2 regions of the Pseudomonas sp. S09G 359 genome follow, and region 2 is predicted to be linked to the other one. Evidence: riboswitches for the same ligand, from Rfam matches in the RefSeq annotation. Region 2 holds a riboswitch; the other holds the start of a gene.

Region 1 (5,340 bases), 1.9 Mb from region 2:
CCGCTGGGGCGTACGCCGCAGCCACCCGTTGTTCTGGCAGTATTTCCACGATTTGTCGCAGTACATTCGTGAAACCACGCCGGTGGAAGAGGGGGTGTTGGACATGAATCGGTATGAGAATTTGTGAGTGGGTTGTTGAGTGCGTATCCGCCATTGCCTAAATAACGGATATGTACTCAGCACTCCACGCGGCCAAAAACTATCCCGACAAAAACACTAGGACTTTGTACCTCGGTAATAATTTGGCGTAAACTGCCGGCAAGCCTGTGAGGAGTTTCCATGACTGCCATAACCATTACCGACGCCGCCCACGATTACCTGGCTGACCTGCTGTCCAAGCAGAACACCCCAGGTATCGGTATCCGCGTCTTTATCACCCAGCCCGGCACCCAATACGCCGAGACTTGCATTGCCTACTGCAAGCCTGGGGAAGAGAAACCTGAAGACACCGCCCTGGGGCTGAAAAGCTTCACCGCCTACATCGATGCCTTCAGCGAAGCCTTCCTTGACGACGCCGTGGTCGACTACGCCACCGACCGTATGGGCGGCCAGTTGACCATCAAGGCGCCCAACGCCAAGGTGCCGAACGTCAACGCCGACAGCCCGGTGAACGAGCGCATCAACTACTACCTGCAAACCGAAATCAACCCGGGGCTGGCCAGCCACGGCGGCCAGGTCAGCTTGATCGACGTGGTTGAAGACGGCATCGCCGTGTTGAAGTTCGGTGGCGGCTGCCAGGGCTGCGGCCAGGCGGACGTGACCCTGCGCGAAGGTATCGAGCGCACCCTGCTGGAGCGTATTCCGGAGCTTAAGGGTGTGCGTGACGTGACCGACCACACGCAGAAAGAAAACGCTTACTACTGAGTAAGGCGTTCACTGCGAACAAAAAAACGGCGCCCCGTGAGCGCCGTTTTTTATGCTTGTATTTCAAATGGTTACGCTATCTTCCTAACAAAGCAGATCAACTGTGGGAGGGGGCTTGCCCCCGATAGCGGTGTGTCAGTCGCCTCATGAGTAGCCTGATACATCGCCATCGGGGGCAAGCCCCCTCCCACATTTTGTTTTGTATTTAGTCAATTAAATCAGTGTCTTGTCTAGTTTTTATAAAGTAAAAACTCATGGGCGATAGAGATGCGCATGCCCAGCCCGATACAGCGATGATTCACTGAAATTGTCACTGGCCAACACCCGTCCCACCACAATCAGCGCCGTGCGCTTGAAACCTTTGGCCGCGACTTTTTCAGCGATATCGCTGAGGGTGCCAATCGCCCAATCCTGATCCGGCCAAGTTGCGCGGTGCACCACGGCAATCGGGCAATCTGCGCCATAGTGCGGCAGCAGTTCGGCGACGATCTTCTCCAGATGGTTGACCCCCAGGTGAATCGCCATGGTCGTGCCGTGCTGCGCCAGGCTGTCGAAGGCCTCGCCGGCGGGCATGCTGGTTTTGTCGGCATAGCGGGTCAGGATCACGCTCTGGGCGATATCCGGCAACGTCAGTTCGGCCTCCAGCAACGCTGCGCACGCGGCCACCGCCGTAACGCCGGGGATGATCTGGAACGGGATACCCAGCTCACGTAGCAGGCGGATCTGCTCGCCAATCGCGCCGTACAGGCTCGGGTCGCCGGAGTGCACGCGGGCCACGTCCTGGCCTTTTGCGTGCGCCGCCTTGATCAGGTCAATAATCTGTTCCAGGTGCAGCGCTGCGCTGTTGACCACCTGTTCAGCCTGATGCCCCTCCAGTACCGCCGCCGGCACCAGCGAGCCGGCATAGATGATCACCGGGCAACTACGGACCAGCCGCTGGCCTTTGACGGTGATCAATTCCGGGTCGCCGGGGCCGGCGCCGATGAAGTAGACGGTCATGCAAAATTCCTGTCGAAAAACGGGCGAGCATGAAGACTGCTCATGTTCGCAAAGGGCGATTATCGAGGTTTTAGCCGGCGCAGGCCAACGCAAAGGTGGCCTGGGCGTTTTTTTGGCGAGTGATCAGCAGGCGGGCAGGGGCGTCGGCGAGGTTTTCGGCGAGGGCCAAGGCGGCGCTTTCGGCGATGCCGTAGCAGCCAGTATGGGTGAATGCGACGGCCGATTTATGGCTCAAGCGGCTTTCATACACGGCTAATTGCTCGACGCTGAAGCACTGCAAGGGCAGCTGCAGGCGCTCGGCCAGCGCGAGCAGCCCCGGCTCATCCTGCTTCAGATCGACGCTCGCCAGCGCGGTAATGCGCTGGCGGTCGATCCCACCTTCGGCCAGGGCGCGGTCAAACAGCGCCAGCAGGGTGTGCACTTCGCAGCCCCGCTGGCAGCCCAGGCCGACCACCAGGGTCATGCCGAGTAGTGGTCGTCGCGGTTGCGGCGGAACAGCCAGGCGCTGATCAGGCCCAGGGCCAGCCAGAACACCACGTTGGTCAGCTGCGACGCGATCTTGAACTGCGCTTCCAGTGCTTCCGGGGCCAGCATCGAATGCACTTCCGGTTGTGGCGCACCGATCACGTGGGGCACGGCCAGGATCGCCACGCCCAGCACTTTGAGCAGCCAGTTGCGGCCGAACACCAGCAGCGCAATGCCGACGGCGGTAGAGGCGGCGGTACCGATCCACCAGATCTGGCGTTGCGCCAGGTCGGCAGCGGCGGTGCCCGGCAACTCCGGCGGCAGGCCCAGGGTGGGCGCCAGCACGAAGGTGGCGTAGCCGGCCAGGCCCCACAGCAGGCCTTGGGCGGTGCGGGTCGGGGTGCGCAGGGTGTAGAGGCCCGCCAGCATCAGGGCAAAGCCGACGGCGACCACCAGGTTGCCACCGGTGGTGGACAGCACGCGCTGCCAGCCGTCTTGCGGCTCCCAGGCCTCGGCGTCATGGCTGTGCTCGGCGGCGCCAGCGGCGTGTGCATGGGCCACTTCGGTGGCGGCCGGGGCGTTTTCAAAGGTTTCCGCCTGCAGGATCAACGGGGCGACCCAGAAACTTTGCAGCAGAGTCAGCAGCAGGGCGGCCAACAGGCCGGTGAAGCCTGCGGTTTGGGCAATACGCTTGATCATGTCGGCAGGCCTCAGTGGCACGGGAACGCGGCGCTGTGGCGGGTATCGTGAGCGGCGTTGTGCACCGCCTCGATATGCGAGAAACCGGCGAAATACACCAGGCACGCACCGAGGATCGACGCACCGATGGCGGCGGTCAGGCGCTGGCTCAGGGTTGAGGTGCTGCTGGCGGTGTGCGAAGTGCTGCTGATGATCGACATGGCGCGTCCCTTACGAGTGTCAGGGTGCACAGGCGCATGAAAACCCCGCGAGCCAGGCACGCAGGGTTCTGAACAGCGCCCGCCCACCGCGGGTTTGTTATCTGAATTTTTCGGGCCGGTCTCCGGGCTTGCGAGGGGATTCTGGTTAGAGTCCTGAAAGCATCGCCTTCCCATGCACGTGCACAGTGGCCATGACGCTTCGCTCGCTTACCGTTGCGGGGGCAGCACCGGACTTACCATAGACCATGGCTCACCGGTTTCCCGTTTCACCCCGTGAGGGGCACCCGAAACAAGATGTGTAGGAGAGCATGGGCGGGCGACGGTAGTCAAATGCAGCGTGCCCCTGTAGCCTTGCACCTTCGAGGTTCTTCGGCCCAGGCCGGAGCTAAGAAGGGAACGCGGTTCAAGCCGCGGCTGCCCCCGCAACTGTGAAGGGTTCAGTTGACTGCCACGCCACTGCCGATACGGCGGGAAGGCGCAGCCAGCGCCGGTCGCAAGACCCGTAAGCCCCAAGCCAGGAGACCTGCCTCGCAACCGATTTTCTACTTTAACCGGGCGGGGTGATCCGGTGACGAAATCCGCTTCTGCGCGCCGCCGCAGGGCCTATCGTCCCGTATGCCCGCCCCAAAGGGCATCCGATGAAAACACTGGCCAAACTCCCCGTCACCATCGTTACCGGCTTCCTCGGCTCGGGCAAGACCACGTTGCTGCGCCACATGCTCGACAACGCCCAGGGCCGTCGCATTGCCGTGATCGTCAACGAATTCGGCGAGTTGGGCATCGACGGTGAAATCCTCAAGCAATGCTCCATTGGCTGCACCGAGGAAGAAGCCAACGGCCGCGTGTACGAGCTGGCCAACGGCTGCCTGTGCTGCACCGTGCAGGAAGAGTTCTTCCCGGTGATGCGCGAGCTGGTTGCCCGCCGTGGTGACCTCGACCATATCCTCATCGAAACCTCCGGCCTGGCCCTGCCAAAACCCTTGGTGCAAGCCTTCCAGTGGCCGGAAATCCGCAGCGCCTGCACGGTTGATGCGGTGATCACCGTAGTCGACAGCCCGGCCGTGGCCGCCGGCACCTTCGCCGCGTTCCCGGACCAGGTGGATGCCCAGCGCAAGCTCGACCCGAACCTGGATCACGAATCGCCGCTGCACGAACTGTTCGCCGACCAACTGGCCAGCGCCGACCTGGTGATCCTGAATAAATCCGACCTGATCAGCGCCGAAGACCTGGCCCGCGTGCGTCTGGAAGTCGCTGAAGAACTGCCGCCTGCGGTGAAGATCATCGAAGCCAGCAGCGGTCGCCTGCCGCTGGACGTGCTGATCGGCCTGGGCGCCGGCTCCGAGGAGCATATCGACGGTCGCCACAGCCATCACGATCATCACCACGAAGGTGAAGACGACCACGACCACGACCACGACGCCTTCGATTCCATCTCCATTGACCTGCCCCAAGCCGACGAAGCGCTGCTGCTCGACGCCTTGACCCAACTGGTGGTGCAACACGGCATCCTGCGCGTCAAAGGCTTCGCTGCCATCCCGAACAAGCCGATGCGCCTGCTGATCCAGGGCGTGGGCACGCGCTTCGACAAGCACTTCGACCGTGCCTGGGGCGCTGACGAAGCCCGCATCACGCGGCTGGTGCTGATCGGCCAGGAGCTGGACGCGGCAGGCCTTGAAGCGCAATTGCGCGCTGCCCTCAGCGTTTAACCCATGCACCTGCTCAGGACTCAGCCCGGTGGTTTTGTCTCGGACGACAATATTGCCGACCTTGGACAAACTCCCGCCGAGCTGGTGATCCTCTGCAGCGGTGATTCCAGCCTGGCACTGCTGGCCGAAGCGGCGCAGCAGTTGCCCGAGGATTACCCCAGTTTCCGCCTGGCCAACCCGATGCAGGTGCAGAACCACGCCTCGGTCGACTTGTACGTCGACGAGGTGCTGCGCCACGCCAAGGTCATCCTGATTTCGCTGCATGGCGGCATCGGTTATTGGCGTTACGGTATCGAGCGGTTGGTGGAATTGGCCGAGCGCGGCGTGCAGCTGATCCTGGTGCCGGGCGATGACCGCCCCGACCCGGAACTCAGCGGCCTGAGTACCGTGGGTGTCGAGGCGCGCGA
Region 2 (5,340 bases):
GTCGATATATCGAAGCCGACCCGATCTGGCAGACCACCCACATGCACAAGCCGCTGTATATCCAAAGGTGGGGGGGGCGGTGCGACGATTCGACTTGCCCCCGATGGCTGTGGGTCAGTCATGGATTTATCAACTGACACTCCCTCATCGGGGGCAAGTCGAATCGTCGCACCGCCCCTCCCACATTTGAATTTTGGTGTGTCAGTTGGAGCGCAATCGCAATATTTGCGCCCCATCAAACGGGTCCGTCAGGTAATGCGCCTGCACCCCGAACGTGTCCTGCAGCCGCTGCGGCGTGAGTACTTCCAACGGCTTGCCCAACGCCACCAACCGCCCGCGATCGAGCACGGCCAGGCGGTCACAGGTCAGGGCCTGGTTAAGGTCATGCAGCGCAATCAGCGTGGTCACCGGCAGCGCCTGCACGCCTTTCAATATCGCCAGCTGGTGCTGGATATCCAGGTGATTGGTCGGCTCATCCAGTAACAGAATCTGCGGCCGCTGCGCCAGGGCGCGGGCGATGTGCACACGCTGGCGTTCGCCGCCGGAGAGGCTGCGCCAGGCGCGTGTGCTCAGGTGCGTGGCGTCCACATCGTGCAGGGCCTGGCGCACGATGGCGTCATCTTCGTCGGACCACGGGCTCAACGCCGACAGCCAGGGCGTGCGGCCCAGCGCCACGGCGTCGAAGACGCGGATGGCGTCGTCGGTGTCGGCCTGTTGCTCCACCACCGCCAGCTGTTGCGCGATGGCGCGGCGCGACAGCTCGCCCAGGCGCTTACCGCCAAGCTGCACCTGGCCCGATGCGGGCGCCCGCAGGCCGGCGAGCAGTTTGAGCAGGGTGGATTTGCCGGAGCCGTTCGGGCCGACGATGCCGAGGGTTTCGCCCTGCTCGACGTCCAGGTGAATATCGCACAGCAACTCAGCCTCGCGCACCTTGAAGCCCAAGCCGCTGCAGCTCAGTACGCTCATCGGGGGTTTCTCCGGCCAATCAGAATCAACGCAAACACTGGCGCACCGACCAGGGCGGTGACCACGCCCACCGGAATCACCTGGCCCTTGATCAGCGTGCGTGACAGCACATCGGCGGCAATCAGAAACAGCGCGCCCCCCAGCGCACTGGCCGGCAGCAAACGCGAGTGCCCGGTGCCAAGCAGCAGGCGCACAGCGTGGGGGATCACCAGGCCGACAAAACCGATGGAGCCGACAATCGAGACCATCACCGCCGTGACCAGCGCCGCGCAACCCACCAGCACAAATTGCACGCGACGTACCGGGATGCCAAGGGACGCCGCCGAGTCGCTGCCGAAAGTGAACGCATCCAGCGCGCGCCGGTGCCACAGGCACACCGCCAGGCCGATGACCGCCACCGGCACCGCCAGCCACACAGAGGGCCAGCGCACGCCGCTGAGGTTGCCGAGCAACCAGAACATGATGCCGCGCGCCTGTTCGGAACTGGCCGACTTGGTGATCAGGAACGCGGTGAGGGCATTGAACAGCTGCGAACCGGCGATGCCCGCGAGGATGATCTGCCCGGTGCCGCTCACGGAGCCGCTGGCCCGCGCGAGCAGAATTACCAAGGCAAAGGCGGCCATGGCGCCTACAAATGCACCGGCCGACAACGAGATCAAACCGCCGCCCACGCCCATCAGCGCCACCAACACCGCGCCGGTCGAGGCGCCGGCGCTGATGCCCAGCAGGTACGGGTCGGCCAGCGGGTTGCGCAGCAACGACTGCAGAATCACCCCACAGGTTGCCAACCCGGCACCGCACGCGGCGGCGACCAGGGCGCGGGTCAGGCGGTAGTTCCACACCACGCCCTCATCGATAGGGTCCAGCACGTAACTGGCGCCCCAAAGTTTGTTGGCGAGCACCTGCAGCACCACCTGGGGTGAGATGGCGGTTTCGCCGATGGCCACGCCGGCGAGCACGGCGATCAGCAGCAGGGCCAGGGCGAGTAGGGTTCGGATCACGCCTGTACTCATTTGCGCAGGTCGTAGCCGTCGATGGCCGTGGCCAGTTGTTCAAGGCCGTCGAACATGCGGATGCTGGCCTGCAACGCCAGGGCATCGAGGATGATGATGCGGTTGTTTTTCACCGCGTCCATGTTGCGGGTCACTGCGCAGGAAGGCGAGTTTCTTTTCATGGTCGTCGGCGGGGTAGCGGCGACGGTCCATACGTGCGATCACCAAAAAGGTCGGGTTGGCCTTGGCGATGGTTTCCCAGCCGACGGCGGGCCACTCTTCATCGGACTGCACCACATTGGTCAGGCCGAGCGTTTGCAGGATGAACTCCGGGATGCCCTTGTGGCCGGCCACATACGGGTCGCTGGCCATCTCGGAGCTGGAGAACCACACCAACGCGCTGGCCTGCTTGAGGCCCTTGCTCTGCACGGTGGCGACGGATTTGGCCAGGCGCGCCTTGAGCTCGTCGTTCAACTGCTGGCCGCGGTCCTGCACGTCGAAGATCTGCGCCAGTTGGCTGATACTTTTATAGATGGTCTCGATGCGGAACGGCTCCAGCCGCGTGCCGTCGGCGCCCACCAGGTTGTCCTTGCCTTCGCAGTCGGAGGGCAGCAGGTAGGTGGGGATGTTCAACTCATGGAACTGCTCGCGCGTGCCCACCACGCCCTGCGGGCCGACCACCCATTCCAGCTCGGCCGCCACCAGTTGCGGGCGCTTGGCGATCACCGCTTCGAAGCTCGGCTCGTTATTGGCCAGGCGTTCGATGCCATCGTTCAGGGCCTTGTACTGCGCCAGCACGTTGTTGAACCACAGCGAGGTGCCGACCACTTTGTCGCCCACGCCCAAGGCGTAAAGCATCTCGGTGGCAGCCTGGCCGATGGTCACGCTGCGTGCAGGGGCTTGCTGGAAGGTCACGTTGATGCCGCAGTTCTCGACGGTCAGCGGGTAGTGAGTCGGTGCCGCGTGGGCCAGGGCACAGAAACCCAGGCCGGTGATCAGGGCGGTAACGCGTGGCAGCATGGGGCTATCTCCGTAAAGCCGTAGGTGAAGCAGGGGCGGTACGGCTTGGAAACACACCCTCGAGCGCTGCCGAGCGGGCAGGGCAAGGACGTCCTTCCCGGACACCCCGCCGGTTAGTGTTCTTACTCGGCCGGCAGGTCTCCTGACTGATGCGTCGTCGCCACGCTCCGGCCTTCCCGGGCAAGGCCCAGTGGCGTCAAGGAGCAGGCTCAGCACCTACAGTTGCGGGGGCAGTTTCGATTGGCGCGGTGTACCGCGTTTCGAATTCCCTATTAGTCCCGTATGGGAACCGGCGCGGTATGGTAGTCGATCGTGGCTGGCCGGGGGAACCTCATCCGTACGCATTTGGCCCGCGGGCCCGGATGGGGTCTCTAAACCTCGGCTTAGGGTGTACCATCAGTCTCTGTTCATCAGAAATCAGTCAGACATGCCCACGCTTAGCGAAGAGAGCCGCCGGATTGTAGCTACTCTGGTGCACCGCGTTGGTCCGCACGCTGACACTGCAAGCATCGCCGAGGCGATTGTTTCGATTTTGCAGGATATGGACGCAGCACTGGCGCCCATAATCGGCCAGCAGGGCGTTGCCGCGCTGTACCGGCGCAGCTTCCATCTGTGCGTCGCCAACCATCCACGCCTGGCCGTCAGCTATGACAGCGTGCCGGCGGCGATGGATCTGCTTGCCCTCAAATCCGTTCTCGTCGAGCAAAACGAGACCGATGCGCGGTTTTTCGGTGAGGTGTTGCTGACAACCCTCTACGAACTCCTGACCACGCTGATCGGGCCTTCACTCACCGCACGTTTGCTGGTGGGTGTGTGGCTGCCTCCTTCGAGCGACACCTCTTCGCAGGAAATTTCGCCATGAGCACCAAAGTGACTATCAACCGTCTGGCCACGGGTGTGCCAGGACTGGACGAGGTCCTGGGCGGTGGCCTGCCGGAGTTTTCGTTCAACCTCATCGCCGGCCCTCCGGGATGTGGCAAAACCACCCTCGCGCACCAGATGATGTTCGCCCTGGCCACGCCCGAGCGCCCGGCGCTGTTCTTTACCGTGCTCGGGGAGCCGCCGCTGAAGATGCTGCGTTATCAGCAGCAGTTCGATTTCTTCGACGATGAAGCCATCAACCAGTCGATTCGCTATATCAACCTGGCAGACGACACCCTGGCCGGTGATCTGGACGAAGTGTTGCGGCGCATCGTCAGTGAGGTCGAGGCGCATTCGCCGTCGCTGGTCTTCGTCGATTCGTTCCGCTCCGTGGTGCTGGCCAGCCAGACCCAGCACAACCCCAACAACAACTTGCCGCAGTTCATCCAGCAACTGGGCATGTTGATGACGACGTGGCAGGCGACGACCTTCCTGATCGGCGAGTATTTCACCGAAACCGACACCAATCCGATCTTCACTGTGGCAGACGGCCTGATCTGGCTGCGGCAGAGCGTCGAGCGCAATTCGATGGTGCGCAAGATGGAAATCATGAAAATGCGCGGCCAACCGACCTTGCCGGGGCTGCACACTTTCCGGATTGCCACTTCGGGGATCAAGGTGTTCCCGCCGGCCGCCCTCAACCGGTCGGTTGAAGTGCCGCCGACGTTCCCGATCACGCGCCTGAAAATGGGCGTGCCGGCCCTTGATGAAATGCTCGGCGGCGGCCTGCCTCGCGGCTATTCGCTGCTGGTGGCCGGGCCGTCGGGCTCGGGCAAGAGCATTCTGGCCGCGACCTTTCTGGCCGAGGGCGCGCGCAACGGTGAGACCGGGGTCATCGCCGTCTTCGAGCAGCGGCCCAATCATTCGCAGAACCCGCAGTTGGCCGAGTTGATCAAGAATGGGCAGGTGGGCCTGGTGGACAGCCGCGCGCCGGACCTGTCGATTGACGAGATCGTGCAACTGCTGCTCGGTGAGATCAGCCGCTTGAACGCCTCCCGCGTGGTGATCGATTCGCTGTCGGGCTTTGAACTGGCGCTGGCGCCGACCTTTCGCGCGGATTTCCGCGAGTCGTTGTCGCGCATGGTCACCGCGTTGACCGGGGCCGGGGTCAGCGTGTTGATGACATCGGAGCTGGAAGACCGTTACACCGACCTGCGTTTCAGCCCCTACGGCACGGCGTTCCTCACCGATGCGATCATCGTGCAGCGCTACATCGAAGTAGAGAGCCGCTTGCTGCGCATCATGGCGGTGGTCAAGGTTCGCGCCAGCGCTCACTCGGATCAACTGCGCCAGTACTACATCGACGATAACGGCCTGCAGATTCGCGACATGTTGCCGGAGCAGGAAGGCTTGTTGGGTGGGCGCCCGACCAAACAGGTTTCGACGGGAGACAAACATGTGTGAGCCCGGCTCATGAGTGAAACCGGCGGCAAGAATGACA

The links. A riboswitch is a leader RNA that binds a small molecule or an ion and turns the genes downstream of it on or off. The one in region 2 is predicted to bind cobalamin.
Region 1: linked by a shared signal. The riboswitch ahead of cobW (cobalamin biosynthesis protein CobW) and the one ahead of CXQ82_RS21275 (ABC transporter substrate-binding protein) in region 2 are both predicted to bind cobalamin.

The regions. Positions count from the first base shown of each region.
Region 1 is NZ_CP025263.1:2,814,585-2,819,924, forward strand. Features, by position in the region: gene CXQ82_RS12630 (fatty acid cis/trans isomerase) at 1-127, shown strand, start outside; gene nfuA (Fe-S biogenesis protein NfuA) at 280-864, shown strand; gene cobM (precorrin-4 C(11)-methyltransferase) at 1,117-1,863, opposite strand; gene CXQ82_RS12645 (cobalamin biosynthesis protein) at 1,934-2,326, opposite strand; gene CXQ82_RS12650 (CbtA family protein) at 2,323-3,027, opposite strand; gene CXQ82_RS12655 (CbtB-domain containing protein) at 3,039-3,227, opposite strand; cobalamin riboswitch at 3,323-3,530, opposite strand; cobalamin riboswitch at 3,573-3,773, shown strand; gene cobW (cobalamin biosynthesis protein CobW) at 3,866-4,933, shown strand; gene cobN (cobaltochelatase subunit CobN) at 4,937-5,340, shown strand, end outside.
Region 2 is NZ_CP025263.1:4,674,444-4,679,783, reverse strand. Features, by position in the region: gene CXQ82_RS21285 (ABC transporter ATP-binding protein) at 202-966, opposite strand; gene CXQ82_RS21280 (iron ABC transporter permease) at 963-1,967, opposite strand; partial or broken gene CXQ82_RS21275 (ABC transporter substrate-binding protein) at 1,976-2,978, opposite strand; cobalamin riboswitch at 3,093-3,287, opposite strand; gene CXQ82_RS21270 (hypothetical protein) at 3,406-3,840, shown strand; gene CXQ82_RS21265 (ATPase domain-containing protein) at 3,837-5,303, shown strand; gene CXQ82_RS21260 (HAMP domain-containing sensor histidine kinase) at 5,313-5,340, shown strand, end outside.